DNA from 2 places in the Streptomyces sp. NPDC045968 genome. Region 1 is predicted to be linked to the other one. Evidence: predicted binding sites of a transcription regulator. Region 1 holds the regulator's gene; the other holds the start of a gene.
The links. The regulator HrcA, encoded in region 1, represses chaperone genes, less so after heat shock. The targets are predictions, from matches to a motif close to TTNGCACTCNGNNNNNCNGAGTGCNAA.
Positions count from the first base shown of each region.

Region 1 (11,717 bases):
GACCAGATCGGGCTCGGCGGGGACCTCGGGGGCCGGTACGGACTTCTTCCACGGCGGGGTCAGGTCCGGCTGATAGCTGCGCATCGCACGACGATACGGCGGCCGACGGTCACGACACGCCGAACCGCGCCGCCAGTTGATCACGCTGCATCCGGACGAACGCCGCGTCCACCACCGCCCCGTGCCCCGGTACGTACACCGCCTCCTCGCCGCCCAGCGCCAGCAGCCGGTCCAGGGCGGCAGGCCAGCGGGAGGGGATGGCGTCGTCGCCGGCCTGCGGATCGCCGGACTGCTCGACCAGATCGCCGCAGAACACCACCGCGGGCGTGCCCGGCACCAGGACGGCCAGGTCGTGACCGCTGTGCCCCGGCCCCACATTGGCCAGCAGCACCTGGAGCCCGCCGCCCAGATCGAGCGTCCACTCCCCGCACACCTCGTGATGCGGGGCGACCAGCACGTCCACCGCTTCCGCGGCATCGTGCTCGGGGACCCCGTGGTGCGCCGCCGAGCTGTGCAGCTCGTCCGCCGCGTTCCTGAGCAGACCGGCGACGCCGACCGCCCCGTACACCTCGGCCCCGGCGAACGCCGCCGTGCCCAGAACATGATCGAAGTGCGGGTGACTCAGTGCGATATGCGTCACCCTCCGGCCGAGCAGGCGCTGCGCCTGGGACCGCAGCTCGGCGCCCTCACGGAGCGACGAACCGGTGTCGAAGAGCAGGACACCCTCCGCTCCCGCCACCAGTCCTGCCGTCGCATCCCACACCGGAAGGCGTCGGCGGCCCACACCGTTGCCCAACCGCTCCCAGCCCAGCTCTTCCCAAGAGACGTCCATACAACGACGCTATCGGCATCGACCTGCGCAGTCTCGCGGTAGCGTGGCCGGTCGCCCTTGCCCGGGGGCCACCCCACCCCCGTACACTGACCGGGGGGATTGCTGGCACTCGAACGTACAGAGTGCCAGGCAGAGACCGAGAACCACAGCTGGAGGTGTGCGCGATGCTCAGCGAACGCAGACTCGAAGTGCTGCGCGCCATCGTCCAGGACTACGTCGGCACCGAGGAGCCGGTCGGCTCCAAGGCGCTGACCGAGCGGCACAACCTCGGGGTCTCCCCGGCCACGGTCCGCAACGACATGGCGGTGCTGGAGGACGAGGGCTTCATCGCCCAGCCCCACACCAGCGCGGGGCGCATCCCGACGGACAAGGGCTACCGGCTCTTCGTCGACCGGCTCGCGGGCGTCAAGCCCCTGTCGTCGCCGGAGCGCAGGGCCATTCAGAACTTCCTCGACGGCGCGGTCGACCTCGACGACGTCGTGGGCCGGACCGTGCGGCTGCTCGCGCAGCTGACCCGTCAGGTCGCCGTCGTGCAGTACCCCTCGCTGACCCGTTCGACGGTGCGGCACGTGGAGCTGCTTCTCCTGGCTCCGGCCCGGCTGATGCTGGTACTGATCACGGACACCGGCCGGGTCGAACAGCGTATGATCGACTGTCCTGCGCCGTTCGGTGAGACATCCCTGGCGGACCTCCGGGCGCGGCTCAACAGCCGTGTCGTGGGCCGCCGCTTCGCGGATGTCCCGCAGCTGGTGCAGGACTTGCCGGAGTCCTTCGAGGGCGAGGACAGGGGAACCGTTTCCACGGTGCTCTCGATCCTTCTCGAAACTCTGGTGGAAGAGACGGAGGAGCGGCTGATGATCGGCGGCACCTCCAACCTCACCCGCTTCGGGCACGACTTCCCTGTGATGATCCGGCCGGTGCTGGAGGCATTGGAGGAGCAGGTCGTGCTGCTGAAGCTGCTCGGTGAGGCCAAGGACTCGGGCATGACCGTACGTATCGGTCACGAGAATGCCCACGAGGGCCTCAACTCCACGTCCGTGGTCGCGGTCGGCTACGGTTCGGGCGACGAGGCAGTCGCCAAACTCGGCGTGGTCGGACCGACCCGCATGGACTACCCCGGAACGATGGGAGCGGTACGCGCAGTGGCACGTTACGTCGGACAGATCCTGGCGGAGTCGTAAGTGGCCACGGACTACTACGCCGTACTCGGCGTGCGCCGCGACGCATCTCAGGACGAGATCAAGAAGGCATTCCGCAGGCTCGCCCGCGAGCTGCACCCGGATGTCAACCCGGACCCGAAGACCCAGGAGCGGTTCAAGGAGATCAACGCCGCTTACGAGGTGTTGTCGGACCCGCAGAAGAAGCAGGTCTACGACCTCGGCGGCGACCCGCTGTCCGCCTCGGGCGGCGGTGGCGCGGGCGGATTCGGACAGGGTGGCTTCGGCAACTTCTCCGACATCATGGACGCGTTCTTCGGTACGGCGTCCCAGCGCGGGCCCCGTTCGCGGACCCGGCGCGGCCAGGACGCCATGATCCGGCTGGAGATCGACCTCTCCGAGGCGGCCTTCGGTACGACCAAGGACATCCAGGTCGACACGGCGGTCGTCTGTACGACCTGTAGCGGAGAGGGCGCCGCACCCGGCACCTCGGCGCAGACCTGTGACATGTGCCGCGGCCGCGGTGAGGTCTCGCAGGTCACCCGGTCCTTCCTCGGCCAGGTCATGACCTCGCGGCCCTGCCCGCAGTGCCAGGGCTTCGGTACGGTCGTGCCGACCCCGTGCCCCGAGTGCGCCGGAGACGGCCGCATCCGCTCGCGACGCACCCTGACGGTGAAGATCCCGGCAGGTGTCGACAACGGCACCCGCATCCAGCTCGCGGGCGAGGGCGAGGTCGGCCCCGGCGGCGGACCGGCCGGCGATCTGTACGTCGAGATCCACGAGCTGTCGCACGCGGTGTTCCAGCGGCGCGGCGACGACCTGCACTGCACGGTCACCATCCCGATGACGGCGGCGGCCCTCGGCACCCAGGTGCCGCTGGAGACGCTGGACGGCATGGAGGAGATCGACATCAGGCCGGGCACGCAGTCCGGCCAGTCGGTCCCGCTGCACGGGCGCGGCATCACGCACCTGCGCGGTGGCGGGCGCGGCGACCTGATCGTGCACGTCGAGGTCATGACCCCGTCGAAGCTGGACGCGGAGCAGGAACGGGTCCTGCGGGAGCTCGCGAAGCTGCGCGGCGAGGAGCGGCCCACCGGGCAGTTCCAGCCAGGCCAGCAGGGGCTCTTCTCCCGGCTGAAGGACGCGTTCAACGGGCGCTGACCGCGTTCGCCGCACCGCTTGTCGCCTTACCCCGCACCGCCCGTCGGTCCCGTACCGGCGGGCGGTGCGGCGTGTGGTGCGAGCTGCGGTGGTATACCGTCCGCGCCGCCCCATGGCTGATTCGGTGCGGTGCACCGGACGTGGCACGATGCGCTCATGTCCTCCGCGTTGACCGATCTCTGCCGGTATCCGATCGTGCAGGCCCCCATGGCGGGCGGAGTGTCCGGCCCGCAGCTCGTCGGCGCTGTCGCCGAAGCCGGTGGGCTCGGTTTCCTCGCCGCCGGGTACAAGACGGCGGACGGCATGTACAACGAGATCAAACAGGTACGCGGACTGACCGCCCAGCCCTTCGGCGTCAACCTCTTCATGCCGCAGACCGGCCACGCCGACCCGAGCTCCGTCGAGGTGTACCGGCACCAGCTCGCCGGTGAGGCGCTCTGGTACGAGACCCCGCTCGGCGAGGTGGACGGCGGCGGCGACGACGGCTACGAGGCCAAGACCGCGATCCTCCTGGAGGACCCGGTGCCCGTCGTCTCCTTCACCTTCGGCTGCCCCTCCCGCGAGATCCTCGACGCGTTCGCCCAGACGGGCACGTACACCGTCGTGACCGTCACCTCCGCCGAGGAGGCCCAGGCCGCGCAGTGGGCGGGCGCCGACGCCGTCTGCGTCCAGGGGGTGGAGGCCGGCGGCCACCGGTCCACGCACCGCGACGACCCCCAGGCCGACCAATCCGGCATAGGGCTGCTGTCCCTCCTCGCCCAGGTACGCGAGAGCGTGCAGGTGCCGCTCATCGCGGCGGGCGGGCTGATGCGCGGCTCCCAGATCGCCGCCGTGCTCGCGGCGGGCGCCGACGCGGCGCAGCTCGGCACCGCCTTCCTGGCCACCCCCGAGTCCGGGGCCCACCTGCTGCACAAGCAGGCACTGACCAACCCGCTGTTCGTACGGACCGCGATGACCCGGGCGTTCTCCGGGCGCCCCGCGCGCGGTCTCGTCAACCGCTTCGTGACCGAGCACGGCCCCTACGCCCCGGCCGCCTACCCGCAGGTGCACCAGATGACGAGCGGGCTGCGCAAGGCCGCCGCCAAGGCGGGGGACGCCCAGGGCATGGCGCTGTGGGCGGGCCAGGGGCACCGGATGGCACGCGAGCTGCCCGCCGGGGAACTGATCGACCTGCTCGCCGCCGAACTGGACGCCGCGCGCGCGGCCCTGAGTGTGAGGAGTGCCCAGTGACGGCACCGGTCTTCGTCGTCGAACAGCTCCCCGGCGGGGCCGAGTTCGTCCTGGACGGCCCCGAGGGACGGCACGCCGTCTCCGTGAAGCGGCTGCACGCCGGTGAGGACGTAGTCCTGACGGACGGGCGCGGACGCTGGGCGGAAGGTGTCGTACGGGCCGCCGAGGGGAAGGACCGGCTCGTCGTGACGGACCTGGAGTCCGTGCACGAGGAACCGGCGCCCACGCCCCGTATCACCGTCGTCCAGGCCCTGCCCAAGGGCGACCGCGGCGAGGTCGCCGTCGAGACCATGACGGAGACCGGCGTCGACGCGATCGTGCCGTGGCAGGCTTCCCGCTGCATCACCCAGTGGAAGGGCGACCGAGGTCTCAAGTCGCTGGCCAAGTGGCGCAGTACGGCCCGGGAGGCGGGGAAACAGTCCCGTCGGGTGCGCTTCCCCGAGGTGACCGAGGCGATGACGACCAAGCAGGTGGCCGCGCTTCTGGCCGCCGCCGACTTCGCGGGTGTGCTGCACGAGGACCGCGCGCACGACAGCGAGGCCCTCGCCACCGCCGAACTGCCCACCGGGGGCGACATCGTGCTGGTCGTCGGCCCGGAGGGCGGCGTCTCCCCGGACGAACTCGCGGCCTTCGCACAGGCCGGCGCCCGCCCCTACCGGCTCGGGCGCAGCGTGCTGCGCACCTCCACGGCCGGGACCGCCGCGACCGCCCTCCTGCTGGGCCGCACGGGCCGCTGGGGCTGAGGAAGGGCCCCACCGGCGCCCTGCTTCACGGATAGCATGCCCACGTACTGATCACCAGCGACCGAGGAGGCCGTGCCATGGCGGGAGAGCCGCAGCCCGACTGCCTGTTCTGCAAGATCGTCACGGGAGACATCCCGGCGACCATCGTCCGCGAGAGCGACACCACCGTCGCCTTCCGCGACATCAACCCGCAGGCGCCGACCCACGTTCTGGTCATCCCGAAGGCCCATTACCGGGACGCGGCCTCGCTCGCCGCCGCCGAGCCGGAGATCGCCGCCGACGTGCTGCGCGAGGCCGGTCGCGTCGCGGCCGACGAGAAGATCACCGACTCCGGATACCGCATCGTCCTCAACACCGGTTCCGGCGCGGGACAGACCGTCTTCCACGCGCACGCCCACGTCCTGGGCGGCCGCGGCCTCCAGTGGCCCCCCGGCTAGCGGGCGGCCCCACCCATGTCCGTACGCGAACTGGTCGTCCTCGGCACCGCCAGCCAGGTCCCCACCCGGCACCGTAACCACAACGGCTACCTGCTGCGGTGGGACGGCGAGGGCATCCTCTTCGACCCCGGCGAGGGCACCCAGCGCCAGATGCTGCGGGCCGGGGTCGCCGCGCACGACATCAACCGGATCTGCGTCACCCACTTCCACGGCGACCACTCGCTGGGACTCGCAGGCGTGATCCAGCGCATCAATCTCGACCAGGTCCCGCACCCCGTCACCGCGCACTACCCGGCCAGCGGACAGCACTTCTTCGAGCGGCTGCGGTACGCGACCGCGTACCGCGAGTCCGTGCGGCTGACCGAGGCACCCGTCGCCGCCGACGGGCCCCTCGCCACCACCGACGCGTACACCCTGGACAGCCACCGGCTCTCCCACCCCGTCGAGTCCTACGGCTACCGGCTGACCGAGCCCGACGGGCGGCGCATGCTCCCCGCGAAACTCGCCGAGCACGGCATCAGCGGGCCGGACGTCGGCCGCATCCAGCGCGAGGGCTCCCTCGGCGGTGTCCCGCTCGACGAGGTCTCCGAGCGCCGGCGGGGACAGCGGTTCGCGTTCGTCATGGACACCAGACTGTGTGACGGCGTGTACGCGCTCGCCGAGGGCTGCGACATGCTGGTCATCGAGTCGACCTTCCTCGACGAGGACGAGCGGCTCGCCACCGACCACGGCCATCTGACCGCCGGGCAGGCCGCCCGGGTGGCCGCGGAAGCGGGCGTACGGCACCTCGTGCTCACCCACTTCTCCCAGCGGTACGACGACCCCGGGCTCTTCGAGGCCCAGGCCAGAGCCGCCGGGTTCGCGGGCGAACTGACCGTCGCCCAGGACCTGATGCGGGTCCCCGTGCCCACCAGGCACCTCTGAATCACATCAGCACCACCATTCGTGAGCGAGACAACGTGCACCTCCCCAAGGCAGAACTCCACCTCCACATCGAAGGCACCCTCGAACCCGAGCTGGCCTTCGCGCTCGCCGGACGCAACGGGGTGACCCTGCCCTTCGCCGGCACCGAAGAGCTGCGCACCGCCTACCTCTTCGACGATCTGCAGAGCTTCCTCGACCTCTACTACGCGCTGATGGCCGTGCTGCGCACCGAGGAGGACTTCGAGGACCTCGCGGACGCCTACCTCGCCCGCGCCGCCGCCCAGGGCGTCCGCCACGCGGAGATCTTCTTCGACCCGCAGGCGCACACCGCCCGCGGCGTCCCCATCGGCACCGTCGTCGAAGGGCTCGGCCGTGCCCTGGACCGCAGCGAGGAGACGCACGGCGTCTCCACCCAGCTGATCATGTGCTTCCTGCGCGACCAGTCGGCCGAATCGGCGCTGGAGACGCTGGAGGCCGCGAAGCCGTATCTGCACCGGATCAGCGCCGTCGGCCTCGACTCCGCCGAGGTCGGCCACCCGCCGGCGAAATTCCGGGAGGTGTACGAGGCGGCCGGCGCCCTCGGACTGCGCAAGGTCGCCCACGCGGGCGAGGAGGGCCCGCCCGCGTACATCCGGGAGGCCCTGGACGTCCTCGGCGTCGAGCGCATCGACCACGGCCTGCGCTGCATGGAGGACCAGGACCTGGTGAAGAGGCTGGTCGCGGACCGGGTACCGCTGACGCTCTGCCCGCTGTCCAACGTACGGCTGCGCGCCATCGACATCCTGGAGGAGCACCCCCTGCGGGCCATGATGGACGCCGGACTGCTCTGCACGGTGAACTCCGACGACCCGGCCTACTTCGGCGGATACGTCGGAGACACCTTCCACGCCGTCCACGAGGCGCTCGCCCTGGACAACGAACAGTTGCGCACGCTGGCCCGCAACTCCTTCGAGGCGGCCTTCCTCGACCACGACGAGGAGCGCAGGGCGCGTTACCTCGCCGAGGTCGAGGCGTACGCGTTCGACTGACCGGGCCCGCCCGCCGGACCGGCCGTCCGGAACGCGCTCCTGGCGAGGCGCCTGCGGCGCAGCGCGGGGACGGCGAGTTCCGTGACGGCCTGCTCCGGTGAGCCCAGCTTGGGCACGGCGCCCGGGAGGGAGCCGGTGGTGGCGGCGAGCAGGGCGGCGGGGGCGCCACCCCTGCGGCGGACCGAACCGGGCACCAGCGGGCGGCCACCGGTGTGCAGGGCGACGGCCGTCACGGGCGCGGCGACCAGGAGTGTGGCGGCGCCCAGGATCAGGCCCATCACCGCGTAGCCCGCCGCCTCGGACAGCACACTGCCGAGCACCGGCCCGCAGGCCACCCCGACGGACGAGGCGGAGCCCGCCAGGACCGCCCAGCGGCCCCGTACGTCGAGCGACGCGGCCAGGCCGATCAGGTACGACAGGACCACCGGGTAGAAGGCGTTCCACATGATCTCCCCGGTCGCGAACGAACCGAGGCTCCCGGCCGATGAGCTGAGCACGATGCTCGCGGCGATGATCATCGTGCCGAGGCCGATCGGCACGGCCCGTCCCAGCCGCGCCCCGAGCAGGCCGGCCCCCATCACGCCGAGCAGCCCCGCGCCCAGCGCGGCGGCGAACACCGCGCCGATGGTGACCTCCGAGAGCCCCACCTGCACGACACCGATCCGGCTGCTCACACCCCACAGGGCGTTCTGGGACATCGACCAGACGAGCATGCCGCCCGCCAGCACCAGACCGGAACGGCGGTGCGGAAGCCGCCCCGACGCCGGGACGGCCGACTCCGCGGACGCGAGGCCGCCGAGGCGCGAGGTGGCGGGCCAGACGAGCAGCGCGACGAGCGCGATCGCGGCGAACGGCAGCCGGTGGCCGCCGCCGAGGTGCGGGATCGTCAGATAGAGGGCGCCCGCGGTCGCGGACACGCTGAGCAGTCCCAGGGACGAGGTCCGGTGCGGATCGCTCTGGGAGGCGATGCCCGAGGCGGCGACAGCGGTCGCCGTACCGGAACCGAGGCCGCCGATGACCGCGCCCAGGACCACCAGCGGTACGGACCCCGCCGACGCGGCGCAGCCGTACCCCACGAAGGCCAGCACCAGTCCGGTACGCGCCGGTCTCCGTGCCCCGTACCGCTCGACGCGGCCCGCCAGTGCGAAGCCCGCGGAGGCCGAACTCAGCAGGAGGGCACTGCCGACCAGACCGGCCTGGGCCGGACCGAGTCCCAGACTGGTGCTGAGCCGGCCGACGATGGTGGGGAGCAGATAGGCAGCGAGGTAACCGGCGGTGAACACGGCGACCAAGGGCCACGCGGCGCGGGGGCGCGGGGACATGGGCGTTCCTGAAGACATGCCAGAAGAGGCAGAAGAAGGCAGGGGAGGGTACGGCGAAATGAAGAAAGGGGGAGTCGGGGCACTCGTCAGGAACTGTCCCCGACGGTGCTCGCGGGCAATTTGTATCAAGTGCGCAGACCCGACCGAAAGTCGCCATGGTGTGATCTGGGTCACTTTTGCGTTTACGGTGATGCAGCTCGGGTAGTCGCACACGTTTGCGCAGGTCAGGGTAAGTGTGCGCGGCATGCACCACCCGGATACGGAGGCGGATCGGGCAGACTGGCCGGATCTTGCACTGTTCCTATCTCGTACGACCGGGAGCGCACGGTGAGCACAGGCAACACAGGCATCGACCCGCTCGTCGGGCTGCGGGTCCCGCAGGACCCGGCATGCGACGTCTTCCTGACGGGCACGGTCTTCCTCGACATCATCTTCACCGGCCTGGACAGCGCCCCCGTGCGCGGTACGGAGTCCTGGGCCCGCGGCATGGGTTCGAGCCCCGGCGGTATCGCCAACATGGCCACCGCGCTCGCCCGGCTCGGCCTGCGCACCTCGATGGCCGCGGCCTTCGGGGACGACCACTACGGGGAGTACTGCCGGGACGCGCTCGAACAGGGCGAGGGCATCGATCTGTCGATGTCGTACACCGTGCCCGGCTGGCACTCGCCCGTCACCGTCTCCATGGCGTACGAGGGCGAACGGACCATGGTCTCGCACGGCCACGAGGCCCCCGCCCCCGCGACGCACACCGTCCCCGGCCGGACCTTCCCGCACTGCCCGCCACGCGCCCGCGCCGCCATCGCCTCGCTCGTCCCCGGCCGCAGCGAACCCTGGGTGGCCACCGCCGCGCGCAACGGCGCCCTGATCTTCGCCGACGTCGGCTGGGACGAGACCGGCCGCTGGGACCTGGACGCCCTGCCCGGCCTCGAACACTGCGCGGCCTTCCTCCCCAACGCACAGGAGGCGATGCGCTACACCCGGACCGACTGCCCCCGGGCGGCGGCCCACGCCCTGGCCGAGCGTGTGCCCCTCGCCGTGGTCACCCTCGGCGCGGAAGGTGCCTACGCCGTCGACGGGGCGACCGGGACCACCGCCGAGGTGCCCGCCATCGAGGTGGAGGCCCTCGACCCGACCGGGGCGGGCGACGTCTTCGTCGCAGGCTTCGTCACCGGCACCCTGGCGGGCTGGCCGCTGGACGACCGCCTCGCCTTCGCCGGGCTGACCGCCGCGCTCTCCGTGCAGGAGTTCGGCGGCTCGCTGTCCGCCCCCGGCTGGTCGGAGGTCGCCGCCTGGTGGCAGCAGGTGCGCACCTACGCCGACCAGGACCCGGCGGCCCTGGAGCGGTACGCCTTCCTGGAAGAACTGCTCCCCGCCACCAGTCGCTCCTGGCCGCTGCGCCGGGCCGTACCGACGATCGGCTTCCGCCAATAACGCGGGCTGCGAAAATCCTTCGGTGTTGTCAGTACCAAGTCGTAGGCTTGGTGATCCAGAGGTTGTCGAGCAGCGAGAACCCTGCAACGGGAGGTATGTGCAGGCCCGAGGGCCGGCCCATGACTCAGACACCCACACAGCCGCAGGCGCGTGCCCAGATCAGGATTCCGGCCGCACACCCCATGGTGATGCTCCTGGGATCGGGCGACTCGCTGCTGCGCGTGATCGAAACGGCATTCCCGGAAGTCGACATCCACGTCCGGGGCAACGAAATCAGTGCTACTGGGGATGCGGCGGACGTCGCCCTGATCCAGCGCCTGTTCGACGAGATGGTGCTGGTGCTCCGCACCGGTCTGCCGATGACGGAGGACGCAGTGGAACGCTCGATCGCCATGCTCAGGGCGAGCGGGAACGGCGAAGGGGACGGCCCCGAGACCCCCGCTGACGTACTCACCCAGAACATCCTGTCCAGCCGCGGCCGCACCATCCGCCCCAAGACCCTCAACCAGAAGCGGTACGTCGACGCGATCGACAAGCACACCATCGTCTTCGGTATCGGGCCCGCGGGCACCGGCAAGACCTATCTCGCCATGGCGAAGGCGGTCCAGGCGCTCCAGTCCAAGCAGGTCAGCCGGATCATCCTGACCCGGCCCGCCGTCGAGGCGGGAGAGCGGCTCGGCTTCCTGCCCGGCACGCTCTTCGACAAGATCGACCCGTATCTGCGCCCGCTCTACGACGCACTGCACGACATGCTCGACCCCGACTCGATCCCGCGGCTGATGGCGGCGGGCACGATCGAGGTGGCGCCCCTGGCGTACATGAGGGGCCGTACCCTCAATGACGCCTTCATCATTCTCGACGAGGCGCAGAACACCAGCGCCGAGCAGATGAAGATGTTCCTGACCCGGCTCGGCTTCGACTCGAAGATCGTCGTCACCGGCGACGTGACCCAGGTGGACCTGCCGACCGGCACGAAGAGCGGTCTGCGGCAGGTCCAGGACATCCTGGAAGGCATCCAGGACGTCCACTTCTCCCGGCTCACGTCCCAGGATGTGGTCCGGCACAAGCTGGTCGGCCGTATCGTCGACGCGTACGAAAAGTACGACAGCCGAGAAAGCCCCAACGGGAAGTAGTCACAGCGCACCATGTCGATCGACGTCAACAACGAGTCCGGAACCGAGGTCGACGAGCAGGCGATCCTCGACATCGCCCGCTACGCACTGGCACGGATGCGGATCCACGCGCTCTCCGAGCTCTCGGTGATCGTGGTGGACAGCGACGCCATGGAGCAGCTCCACATCCAGTGGATGGACCTGCCCGGCCCGACGGATGTCATGTCCTTCCCGATGGACGAGCTGCGTCCGCCGGTCAAGGACGACGAGGAGCCCCCGCAGGGGCTCCTCGGTGACATCGTGCTCTGCCCGGAGGTCGCGAAGCGGCAGGGCGAGGAGG
Region 1 is NZ_JBWKLF010000001.1:532,218-543,934, forward strand. Features, by position in the region: gene AC07FA_RS02185 (DUF3097 domain-containing protein) at 1-84, opposite strand, end outside; gene AC07FA_RS02190 (MBL fold metallo-hydrolase) at 110-832, opposite strand; gene hrcA (heat-inducible transcriptional repressor HrcA) at 997-2,013, shown strand; gene dnaJ (molecular chaperone DnaJ) at 2,014-3,150, shown strand; gene AC07FA_RS02205 (nitronate monooxygenase) at 3,307-4,380, shown strand; gene AC07FA_RS02210 (16S rRNA (uracil(1498)-N(3))-methyltransferase) at 4,377-5,123, shown strand; gene AC07FA_RS02215 (histidine triad nucleotide-binding protein) at 5,201-5,560, shown strand; gene AC07FA_RS02220 (ribonuclease Z) at 5,576-6,484, shown strand; gene AC07FA_RS02225 (adenosine deaminase) at 6,520-7,512, shown strand; gene AC07FA_RS02230 (MFS transporter) at 7,476-8,834, opposite strand; gene AC07FA_RS02235 (carbohydrate kinase family protein) at 9,162-10,265, shown strand; gene AC07FA_RS02240 (PhoH family protein) at 10,385-11,398, shown strand; gene ybeY (rRNA maturation RNase YbeY) at 11,411-11,717, shown strand, end outside.

Region 2 (11,717 bases), on a different contig from region 1:
GCGGAGCAGGCGGAGCAGGCGGAGTAGCCGGGGGCGGTTGTCCGTGGGGCCGATTAGGTTGTTCATATGACCGAAGCCGCCCCACTCTCCGACCGGGACCGAGCCATGCTCGCCCTGGAGCGGCGTTCCTGGGCGAGTCCGGGGGCGAAGGAACGGGCGATCCGTGAGGAGCTCGGGATGTCGCCGGTCCGGTACTACCAGTTGCTGAACGCGTTGATCGACGATGTGCGGGCGCTGGCGGAGGACCCGGTCACGGTGAACCGCCTCCGCGCGGTACGAGCCACCCGCCGAACCCGCCGCTGACCGCCCCCCCTCGGGGCTCCGCCCCGAACCCCGGTCCTCAAACGCCGGACGGGCTTGAAAGATGCCCTCAATCGCCGGGCGGGCTGGGAGTTGCCGGCCTCGGCCGAATCCAGCCGGTCCGGTGCCGGCTGGGCTGAAAGATGCCCTCAATCGCCGGGCGGGCTGGGGGTTGCCGGCCTCGGCTGGGGTTGCGGGGGCGGTCGAATCCAGCCCGTCCGGCGTTTGAGGACGGAACCGGTGCCGGACCAGGGCGGTGCGGTCGTGTGGGGCCCGGGCGGTGGTTGAAGGCGCGGAGCCCCGCGAGTGGGGTGCGGGCTATAGGGTCGAGGCATGGGCAGCAACCTTGATCACCTGCCGACCCCCACCACCCCGGCCGGCCGCGAAGGTCTCGCCGCGATCCTCGCTCGGCCCGACCGAGCCGTGGTCGCCCTCGACTTCGACGGCACGCTCGCCGACATCGTCCCCGATCCGGAACAGGCCCGCGCCCACCCCGGCGCCGTCCCCGCGCTCGCCGCGCTCGCGCCGCGCGTCGCGTCCGTCGCCGTGATCACCGGCCGGCCGGCCGGTGTCGCCGTGCGGTACGGCGGCTTCGCGGGGGTGCCCGGTCTCGATCACCTCGTCGTCCTCGGCCATTACGGCGCCGAACGCTGGGACGCCGTCTCCGGCACCGTGCACGCCCCCGCCCCGCACCCCGGCGTCGCAGCCGTCCGCGCCGAACTGCCCGGCCTGCTCCATGAGCTGGGCCTCTGGCACGGTGCCTGGGTCGAGGAGAAGGGCCAGGCCGTCGCCGTACACACGCGCCGGGCCGACGACCCGCAGGCCGCCTTCGAGTCGCTGCGCGAACCCCTCGGCCTGCTCGCGGCCCGGCACGGCCTGATCGTCGAACCCGGGCGCCAGGTCCTGGAGTTGCGCCCGCCCGGCATGGACAAGGGCATCGCACTCGCCGAGTACGTACGGGCGATGGACGCCGAGTCCGTCCTGTACGCCGGTGACGACCTCGGCGACCTCGCCGCCTACGGCGCGGTGGAGAAGCTCCGCACCGAGGGCCCGGACGGCATCCCCGGCCTGCTGATCTGCAGCGGAGGCGCCGAGGTGCCCGAACTCGCCGAGCGGGCCGACCTGGTGGTCCCGGGCCCGGCCGACGTCGTCCGTTTCCTGTCAGCCCTCGCGCAGCGCGTCTAGCTGGTCCAGGAACCACTGCTGCGGCGGCAGCGCCGTCGCAGCGGCGGCCAGCGCCTTCGTGCGGTCCGCCCGCTCGTCGTGCGGCATCGACAGCGCCTGGTGCAGCGCCTCGGCCGTGGCGGACACGTCGTACGGGTTCACCACGATCGAGGCGTCGCCCAGCTCCTCGTACGCCCCCGCCTCCCGCGACAGCACCAGAACGCAGCCGTCGTCGGAGACCACGGGGACCTCCTTGGCGACCAGGTTCATCCCGTCACGGATCGGGTTCACCAGCGCCACGTCGGCCAGCCGGTACGCCGCCAGGGACCGCGCGAAGTCGTCCTTGACGTGCAGGATCACCGGCGTCCAGCCGGGCGTCCCGTACGCCGCGTTGATCTCGTCGGCCAGCGTCTGCACCGCCGCCGTGTACTCCCGGTACACCGCGAGGTCCTGCCGCGAGGGATAGGCGAACGCGATATGGGAGACCCGCTCGCGCCACTCCGGGTGCTCCTCCAGCAGCTCCCGGTACGCGAGCAGCCCGCGCACGATGTTCTTGGAGAGCTCCGTGCGGTCCACCCGCACGATCGTCCGCCGGCCGGTACCCACCTGCTCCCGCAGCGCCGCCATCCGCTCGTCCACGTCCGCCTCGTGCGAGCGGCGGCGCAGGAACTCCGCGTCCGCCCCCAGCCCGTGCACCCCGATCCGGGTCCGGCCGGTGCCGCCCAGGATCTCCGTACAGCAGCCGATGAAGGCGTCGGCCCACCGCCGGGTGAGGAACGCCGCCCGGTCGGCGCCGAGAATGCCCCGCAGCAACTGCTCGCCGATGTCGTCGGGCAGCAGGCGGAAGTAGTCGACGGGCGCCCACGGGGTGTGCGAGAAGTGGCCGATCCGCAGATCGGCGCGGAGCTCTCGGAGCATGCCCGGCACCAGCGCCAGGTGGTAGTCCTGCACGAGGACCGCCGCCCCCTCGCCCGCCTCCTCGGCGAGCGCTTCGGCGAAGGCCCGGTTGTACGCCTCGTACGAAGCCCACTGCCGCCGGAACTCCGCGTCGAACGTGGGCTCCAACGGCGTCTGGTACAGCATGTGGTGGACGAACCAGAGCACCGAGTTGGCGATGCCGTTGTACGCGTCGGCGTGGAGAGCGGCGTCGATGTCGAGCATCCGGACGCCCGGTTCGGCGACCCCCTGCCTGACCGCCTCCCGGTCGCCGTCGCTCAGGGCCGCGCACACCCACAGCTTGTCGTCGACGGCGCTGAGGCCGGAGACGAGGCCGCCCCCGCCCCGTTTCGATGTGAGCGAGCCGTCCTCGCCCCGGGTGTACGACACCGGGCCGCGGTTGGACGCGACGAGGACCTGGGCAGCGTGCTCGGAGACCATGTACCGGAACCTAGCCCGTTCCGTAACCCCCCAAACGTGAGTCCGGCCGCGCTCACGTTCCGCCGGTCAGCCGCGGTCGCGTCCGCGCCCACGGCCGCGGGCCGCCGCGCGGGCGACCGCCCCGGCCCCGGTCAGGGCGAGCCCGAGGCCACCGAGCAGCCACAGCCGCTCACTGTCGCCGCCGGTCTCGGCCAGGGAGCCGTGCGCGACGGAGCCGAGCACGGCCAGGGGGGTGGCGTACGAGGGCAGCCGGCGCCACCGGCGCGGAGCGGCCCCCAGTCGAGGAAAAGTCATAAAAGTGAAATGTAGGGAACTTTTATGACTTCATCGGTTACGCCGCGCGACGGGACAGGTACTCCTCGATGTCACGCATCGGAGGCCGCTCCTCCGTGTCCACCACATGGGTGCACGGCACGAAGCCGTTCTCGCCCCGCTCGAACTGGGTCAGCACCGGCCGCACCAGATGGCCCCGGGAGAGCCGGAGCTGCGCGGTGCGGTAGATCGTCGCCGCCATCCGGCCCAGCGCCTGACCGTCCTGGTGGCGGTGTTTGCGTACGCCGACGTCGACCTGTGCCAGCGCGTCCAGCCCCACCAGGTGCAGCGAGTCGATGAGCAGGCCCAGCTCCACTCCGTAACCGACGGGGAAGGGCAGCTGTTCGAGCAGGGAACGCCGCACCGCGTACTCGCCGCCCAGCGGCTGGACGAAACCGGCCAGCTGCGGCCAGTGCAGATTGAGCACGGGGCGTGCCACCAGTTCAGTGACGCGGCCACCTTGACCAGCGGTGTTTCCCAGCGGGCGGTCGTACATCGCCTTCACGAACTGCACCGAGGGGTCGGTGAGCAGCGGCCCGACGGTCCCGGAGACGAAGTCCGCGGAGAAATCCTTCAGATCCGCGTCGATGAAGCAGACGATCTCGCCGCTGGTGACCAGCAGTGACCGCCACAGCACCTCGCCCTTGCCGGGGACGGCGGGTATTCGGGGCAGGATCGCGTCCCGGTGCACCACCCGGGCGCCTGCCTCCGTGGCGACCCGCGCGGTGGCGTCGGTCGAACCGGAGTCGATCACCACCAGCTCGTCGATCAGCGGCACGCGCTCCATGAGCTCGCGCCGGATCGTCGTCACGATGTCGCCGACCGTCTCCTCCTCGTTGAGGGCGGGCAGGACGACGCTGATGCTTCCACGGAGCGGGTCCCGGGCCCTGGCGGCCGCGAGACGATCCAGCGGACGATCGGCGGCCGACCAGGAACGCCTGGTCAGCCAACGTTCCACCTCTTCGATCACGGTCGAATCTCCCTGCGTGTGATCCATCTCGCGGTTCGGACGACTATCTCCACCGTCCGAGGCTTCGGTTACAGTCTTGAGCAACGCGGACGACCCTCGCATCTCGGGGTCCGCCCGCCGACAAACGCCTGGATCGGTGATCCAGTGCCACAGCGCTCATCCAGAGGGACTGAGGGAACGGCCCGTTGAAGTCCCGGCAACCCCCCCATCGACCGCGAGGTCACGGTGGGGAAGGTGCCAAATCCGTCTCATGGCGAAATGCGCCATGAGGAAGATGAGGAGAAAGGGCCTCCGCCAGCATGGCTGTCCAGACTGAACTGACGAACACCCCTTCCACTGTGGACCTCGGTCCCGCCGCGGCGCTTTCCTGCCGCGAGTGCGGCGAGCGTTTCGAGCTCGGCCCCCTGTTCGCCTGCGCGTCCTGTTTCGGGCCGCTCGAAGTGGCGTACGACCTGCCGAGCGGCTCTCCCGACGAGCTGAAGAAGCGCATCGAGGCCGGACCCAACAACATCTGGCGTTACGCGCCGCTGCTGCCGGTCCCCGCCGATGTCGCGGACAAGCCCAACATCAACCCCGGCTTCACCAAGCTGGTCAAGGCCGACAACCTCGCCCGTGAACTGGGCGTCACCGGTGGACTGTTCGTCAAGGACGACTCCGGGAACCCGACGCACTCCTTCAAGGACCGGGTCGTCGCGATCGCCGTCGAGGCCGCCCGCGCGTTCGGCTTCACCACCCTCTCCTGCTCCTCCACCGGCAACCTCGCCGGTGCGGTGGGCGCCGCCGCCGCCCGCGCCGGCTTCCGGTCCTGCGTGTTCATCCCGCACGACCTGGAGCAGGGCAAGGTCGTCATGGCCGCGGTGTACGGCGGTGAGCTGGTCGGCATCGAGGGCAATTACGACGACGTCAACCGCTTCTGCTCCGAGCTCATCGGCGACCCGCTCGGCGAGGGCTGGGGCTTCGTCAACGTCAACCTGCGTCCGTACTACGGCGAGGGCTCCAAGACCCTCGCGTACGAGATCTGCGAGCAGCTCGGCTGGCAGCTGCCCGACCAGCTCGTGATCCCGATCGCCTCCGGATCGCAGCTCACGAAGATCGACAAGGGGCTCCAGGAGCTCATCAAGCTCGGTCTGGTCGAGGACAAGCCGTACAAGATCTTCGGCGCGCAGGCCGAGGGCTGTTCCCCGGTGTCGGTGGCCTTCAAGGCCGGTCACGACGTCGTGCGCCCCCAGAAGCCGAACACGATCGCCAAGTCCCTGGCGATCGGGAATCCGGCCGACGGGCCGTACGTCCTGGACATCGCCCGCCGTACCGGTGGGGCCGTGGAGGACGTGAACGACGAGCAGATCGTCGACGCGATCAAGCTGCTGGCCCGCACCGAGGGCATCTTCGCGGAGACCGCGGGCGGGGTGACGGTCGGCGTGACGAAGAAGCTGATCGAGGCGGGTCTGCTCGACCCGACCCTGACCACCGTCGTCCTGAACACCGGTGACGGCCTCAAGACGCTCGACGCGGTGGCCGCGACCTCGCAGGCGACCGCGACGATCCGGCCGAGCCTGGACGCGTTCCGCGCCGCCGGCCTCGCCACCAGCTGACCACCCGCCGAGACCCGAGGAAGGCACCCACCATGAGCGTCAAGGTCCGCATCCCCACCATCCTCCGCACCTACACGGACGGCCAGGCCGAGGTCTCGGCCGAGGGCGCGGTCCTCTCCGAGGTCATCGACTCCCTGGAGAAGAACCACCCGGGCATCGCCGCCCGCGTCCTGGACGACCAGGGCAAGCTGCGCCGCTTCGTGAACGTCTACGTCAACGACGACGACGTGCGCTTCGAGGGCGGCCTGGACGCGGCCACCCCGGACGGTGCCGGTGTCTCGATCATCCCGGCCGTCGCAGGCGGCTGCTGACTTCGCAGCGTCACCACCATTGCCCCCTCCGCGAGAGAAGCGGAGGGGGCAATTCTGCATGGTTAGGCGCGGTAGAGTTGGGAAGTCCCCTCCGCTGCCTGTGCCGCCCGCATATGAGAATGCGCCCGGCCCCGATAAGAAGCAGCCAAAGTGTGCGACCCCCTTGAGCCATAAGTGGCCTTTGTCAGGCCCGACTTGCCCAGGAATCTCATGAATTCCCCATAAAGGGGCGATCGGCTGTGCCCAGAATTCTCGTCCGATTGACCTGTTGCAGAGGGCAGTTGGGCAGATACATTCGGCCGCGGTCGACGCGTTCCGGCGCACACACCCTCTCCTGTCGGAGGGTGAGTTCTGACCCGGGCCCGCGAAGTGCGGTCCTGTGCAAGGGCCAGTAATAGGGGAGTTAGGCATGGCTCAGGGCACCGTCAAGTGGTTCAACGCGGAGAAGGGGTACGGCTTCATCGCGGTCGACGGTGGTGCGGATGTTTTCGTCCACTACAGCGCGATCCAGATGGACGGGTACCGCACCCTCGAAGAGGGTCAGCGAGTTGAATTCGAGATCTCGCAGGGCCAGAAGGGGCCGCAGGCGGACATGGTCAAGCTCGCCGTCGGCTGAGCTCGGCGCAGTCGGCCAACGACACTACTCACGCGCGTAGGGCCCGTACCCCCAAGGGGGTGCGGGCCCTCCGTGCGTCTGTACGACCCCGTGGGTCCGTACGGCCGGTGCCCCCTGTGCGGCCCCGTGATCGCCGCTCTTCCGGACGCGCCCGGTTGTCCACATCCGGAGGGGGACGCTTGCACTCGCAGGGGTCGAGTGCTAATCATTGGCGTTAGCACTCTCCAGGTGAGAGTGACAGAAACTTGGACCGGGCCGGTGAGGCCCGCAGGCTGCGTGGGGCAAGGAACCACACAGCACGCTGGCCGTCCGTCGCGGGCGCCTCTCGGTCCGGAGAATCCACCCCTGTCCGGGAGGACCACTTCACATGGCCAAGATCATCGCGTTCGACGAGGAGGCACGGCGCGGTCTCGAGCGCGGGATGAACCAGCTCGCCGACGCCGTCAAGGTCACCCTCGGCCCCAAGGGCCGTAACGTCGTCCTCGAGAAGAAGTGGGGCGCGCCCACGATCACCAACGATGGTGTTTCCATCGCCAAGGAGATCGAGCTCGAGGACCCGTACGAGAAGATCGGTGCGGAGCTGGTCAAGGAGGTCGCCAAGAAGACGGACGACGTCGCCGGCGACGGTACGACCACCGCCACCGTTCTCGCCCAGGCTCTCGTCCGCGAGGGTCTGCGCAACGTCGCCGCGGGTGCCAACCCGATGGCTCTGAAGCGTGGCATCGAGAAGGCCGTCGAGGCCGTCTCCGCCGCTCTGCTGGAGCAGGCGAAGGACGTGGAGACCAAGGAGCAGATCGCTTCGACCGCCTCCATCTCCGCTGCTGACACCGAGATCGGCGCCAAGATCGCCGAGGCTATGGACAAGGTCGGCAAGGAAGGCGTCATCACCGTCGAGGAGTCCCAGACCTTCGGTCTGGAGCTGGAGCTCACCGAGGGTATGCGCTTCGACAAGGGCTACATCTCGGCGTACTTCGCCACCGACATGGAGCGTATGGAGACGTCGTTCGACGACCCGTACATCCTGATCGTCAACTCCAAGATCAGCAACGTGAAGGACCTCCTTCCGCTGCTGGAGAAGGTCATGCAGTCGGGCAAGCCCCTGCTGATCATCGCGGAGGACGTCGAGGGCGAGGCCCTGTCGACCCTGGTCGTCAACAAGATCCGTGGCACCTTCAAGTCCGTCGCCGTCAAGGCTCCGGGCTTCGGTGACCGCCGCAAGGCCATGCTCGGCGACATCGCCATCCTCACCGGTGGCACCGTCATCTCCGAGGAGGTCGGTCTCAAGCTGGAGAACGCCGGCCTGGACCTGCTCGGCAGCGCCCGCAAGGTCGTCATCACCAAGGACGAGACCACGATCGTCGACGGTGCGGGCGAGAGCGACCAGGTTCAGGGTCGCGTCAAGCAGATCCGTGCCGAGATCGAGAACTCCGACTCGGACTACGACCGCGAGAAGCTCCAGGAGCGCCTCGCGAAGCTGGCCGGCGGCGTGGCCGTCATCAAGGCCGGCGCCGCGACCGAGGTCGAGCTCAAGGAGCGCAAGCACCGCATCGAGGACGCGGTGCGCAACGCCAAGGCCGCCGTCGAGGAGGGCATCGTCGCCGGTGGTGGCGTGGCTCTGCTCCAGGCCACGGCCGTCTTCGAGAAGCTCGACCTGACCGGTGACGAGGCCACGGGCGCCAACGCCGTGAAGCTCGCGCTGGAGGCCCCGCTCAAGCAGATCGCCGTCAACGGTGGTCTTGAGGGTGGCGTCGTCGTCGAGAAGGTGCGCAACCTGCCGATCGGTCACGGCCTCAACGCCGCGACCGGCGAGTACGTCGACATGATCGCCGAGGGCATCATCGACCCGGCGAAGGTCACGCGCTCCGCTCTGCAGAACGCCGCGTCCATCGCCGCGCTCTTCCTCACCACCGAGGCCGTCATCGCCGACAAGCCCGAGAAGGCCGGCGCGGCCGCCCCGGGCGGCATGCCGGGCGGTGACATGGACTTCTGATCCCTCCCGGATCAGTAGCTCCATAGCTGTTCAGCTGTTCGCAGCAGTACGTTGCCGGCCCCGGCCCCTGGGATTCGTCCCGGGGGCCGGGGCCGTTCCGCGTCCGCTCGTCCCACGCCGTGCCGTGAGGAGCAGCGGGATCGTGAGGACCGGGAGGAACCAGATCAGGACGATGAGGCGTTGACCGGCCAGCATGTCGAGGTTGGGGTGTCCGGCCTGGTTGAGTACGCCGCCCGCGGCCGTGGCGGCGGCGAGCAGGCCGAGGTACGTGGGGCGTCGGAGCGTGGAGCACGCGGCCAGGGCCAGGGTGATGAGAAGTAAGGGGTCCTTGAGCTGGTGGTCCGCCCAGGCCGACCAGAAGATCTTTTCCTGGGTGAAAAACCCGGGCCAGGGGTCGGGCACGTCCGGACGCTGGTAGTGGTGGGTCAGCAGGTCCTGGGCGCTGTCGTGTCCGGAGGGCCAGCCCAGTACGTACGTGGTCAGCTGCATGGCCAGGGCCAGGCCGCCGCAGAGGACGAGGAGGCCCAGCGCCGGCCGGTGCGGGCGGTGGCGGCGCTTGCGGTACCAGGCGAGTCCGCCGAAGGCGGCCGTGAGGGCGGCGGCCAGCAGGAGCGCCTGGGAGTAGCGCGCCAGGAAGGCCACGAGGAGGCCGCCCGCGACGAGGGCGGTCCCGGCCCTGCGGCGCTCCCCGTTCAGGGTCAGCGTGCAGCCGAGTGCGACCGCCGCCGTGCAGGCCAGGGTGAGTCCGTCGGCCATGGGGAGCATCGCGACGGCCCCGGTGGGCAGGGTCAGGAAGAGGATCTGCCCGCACAACGCGGCCGGCCAGTGGGCACCGGCGGCGCGCAGCGTCGCCAGCACGAAGAGGCTGCCGGCCAGGGCGACGGTCACACCGGCCAGCCAGACGCCCAGGACGAGTCCGAACACGGCGATGAACGGCACCAGGAACAAGGGATATCCGGGCCGCGCTTCGTAGATCGCCATGAAGCGGGCGTTGAAGAAGGGCCCGGTCATGCCGGTGGTGTTGCCGTGCCGCGTCCAGTACGCGGTCGATCGCGTCAGCTTCCGCACGCATTCCCGGACCAGGGGACGGTCGGCCTCGTCGGCGCAGGTGTAGTCGATGGCCTGAGCGGTGGCCGAGGCTCGGCTTTCGCCGCTCAGCCGGAGGGCGTAGGAGAGGTAGTTCTTCGAGTCGGGGGAATCCCGTCCGGTCAGTGACGTCAGCTGGAACCCGACGAAGGTGGCCATGACGAGCACCGCGCAGAGGATTCCGGCACGGTACCTGGTGAAGCGTCGGCGCATGGGCGTCCTTCGAAAGGCGGCATCGTCGACACGGCCAACGAGGGAGACGGGGGCAGGTGTTGGCAGGGCGGGTGTCAGCGCCTGACGCTCGGCCGCTCGGGGCGCGGAATCAGCGCCGCCCGCACCTCGCTCATGCGCGCGCGCACGTGCCCCGCCTGTACCGCTCCGGGCGGGCCGAAGTGGGGGGCCGGGTCCGTCCCCCGGCAGGGCGCGCATCGGCCGCCGAGGAGCGCCTCGGGGGTGCCCGGGGCGCGGCACTCGCTGCATTCCAGGGTGCGCAGGACGGTTCGGTGGACCGGAGTGACTCGTTCGGGTGGCATCTTGTCGTGCAGGCGCCTGCCGACGAGGGACGCGGGGTGGTGAACCGGGTTGGGCAGGCCGGCGGTGAGGGCGCGGAGGAGTTCTTCTTCCGTGGCGCCCCGCTCGAACCACTCGCTGACCTGCGGTTCCAGGTCCACGCAGTCCGCCGCGGAGAGCGACAGGCTGGACGCGGTCCGGCCGAGCGAGGCCAGCAGGATGAACGCCCGGGATCGGGTGGGCCGTTGCGGCTCCTGCGGTACGTCGCCCCTGGTGAACGCCGCCCACCAGTCGTCGTCGCGGGCCGTGCGGGAGAAGAACGTCCGGGTCACCCAGAGCAGGACCTGCTCGGTGGCGACGCACTCGCTGCCCCGGCGCAGATGGCCGGCCTCCTGGAGCCGGTTGAGCGAGGTCCGTACGGCGCACTGCCCGTACGGGAGCGCCTTGGCCAGCGCCTTCACGGAGATGTCGGAGCCGTCCGGAAGCCGGTCGATGTACGCGGCGATGGCGCCGTCACGGGGGAGCAGGTGCGCGAAGTCGCGTTCGGTGCGGGGGCGTTCGTACGGCGCCGTGCGCTTTCCGTAACCCGGGTTGGCCATCGGGTGCGGAGTCGCGGACGGAGATACGTGCGGGGCGCAGGGGGCAGCACTAAGCTGAGTGTCAGCCATGGATCGACTCGCTTTCGATCTTGTTGGTCAGACCCCTGTCAGGTGTTCCAGCACCGGCGGGGGTCGTTTTTTGTTGTCCGGGACGCACGCTAGAGCGTGATGACCATCCGTGGCAAGTCGGTCACGAAAAGTCAACTCGCCAGGCAGGGTGGGTGGGTGGGACAACTGACCCATCCCCCCAATCCTTGTTAAGAGCGCTCGGAACTCGCTGCTTGAGCTCCGGGTGCATTCCGGTGGAGCGCGATCAGTTGGGCCAGGTGGCGGCCCGCGACATCCAGGGGGCGGGCGTCCCGCGAGACCTGCGCCGCGAGTTCGGCACCTTCCAGCGTGCTGATCACCGTGGCGGCGAGGTCGTTCGCGTCGTCCTCGGGGATGCCGGCGCCGCGCAGCTTCTCGAAGACGATGGACTGCCAGCGGGCGAACGCCTCGGCGGCGGCCTGCTGGATGTCGGGGAAGCGGCCCGCCGTCCCGAGTGCGGTGGCCGTGACCGGGCAGCCCTCGATCCAGTCCGAGGCGCGCAGCCCCTCGGCGAGGCTGCGGGTGCAGGCGGTGATCGCCCGGCCCGGGTCTTCCTCGCCGTCGAGGATCTCGCGCAGCAGGTCGGCGAATTCGCGGTCCCCGTGGTGCACGGCCGCGATGGCCAGCTCCTGCTTCCCGCCCGGGAAGAAGTGGTAGACGGAGCCGAGGGTGGCCCCGGCCTCCAGGGAGATCTGCTTGATCCCGGTGCCGTCGAACCCCTGGCGCTGCATCAGCGTCGAGGCCGCCCGGACGATCCGTTCCCGGGTGCCGAGGGAGCTTGCCGCGTCTGACGTTTTTGTCTT
Region 2 is NZ_JBWKLF010000017.1:22,112-33,828, reverse strand. Features, by position in the region: gene AC07FA_RS32805 (ABC transporter substrate-binding protein) at 1-27, shown strand, start outside; gene AC07FA_RS32800 (DUF3263 domain-containing protein) at 67-303, shown strand; gene otsB (trehalose-phosphatase) at 634-1,485, shown strand; gene AC07FA_RS32790 (alpha,alpha-trehalose-phosphate synthase (UDP-forming)) at 1,462-2,841, opposite strand; gene AC07FA_RS32785 (hypothetical protein) at 2,908-3,135, opposite strand; gene AC07FA_RS32780 (glucosyl-3-phosphoglycerate synthase) at 3,173-4,123, opposite strand; SAM riboswitch class I at 4,277-4,404, shown strand; gene thrC (threonine synthase) at 4,423-5,715, shown strand; gene AC07FA_RS32770 (MoaD/ThiS family protein) at 5,748-6,026, shown strand; gene AC07FA_RS32765 (cold-shock protein) at 6,436-6,642, shown strand; gene groL (chaperonin GroEL) at 7,010-8,632, shown strand; gene AC07FA_RS32755 (hypothetical protein) at 8,663-9,931, opposite strand; gene AC07FA_RS32750 (hypothetical protein) at 10,006-10,827, opposite strand; gene AC07FA_RS32745 (TetR/AcrR family transcriptional regulator) at 11,085-11,717, opposite strand, start outside.
Region 2: a site for HrcA is predicted at 6,821-6,847, ahead of groL (chaperonin GroEL). Genes of this name have one in related genera too.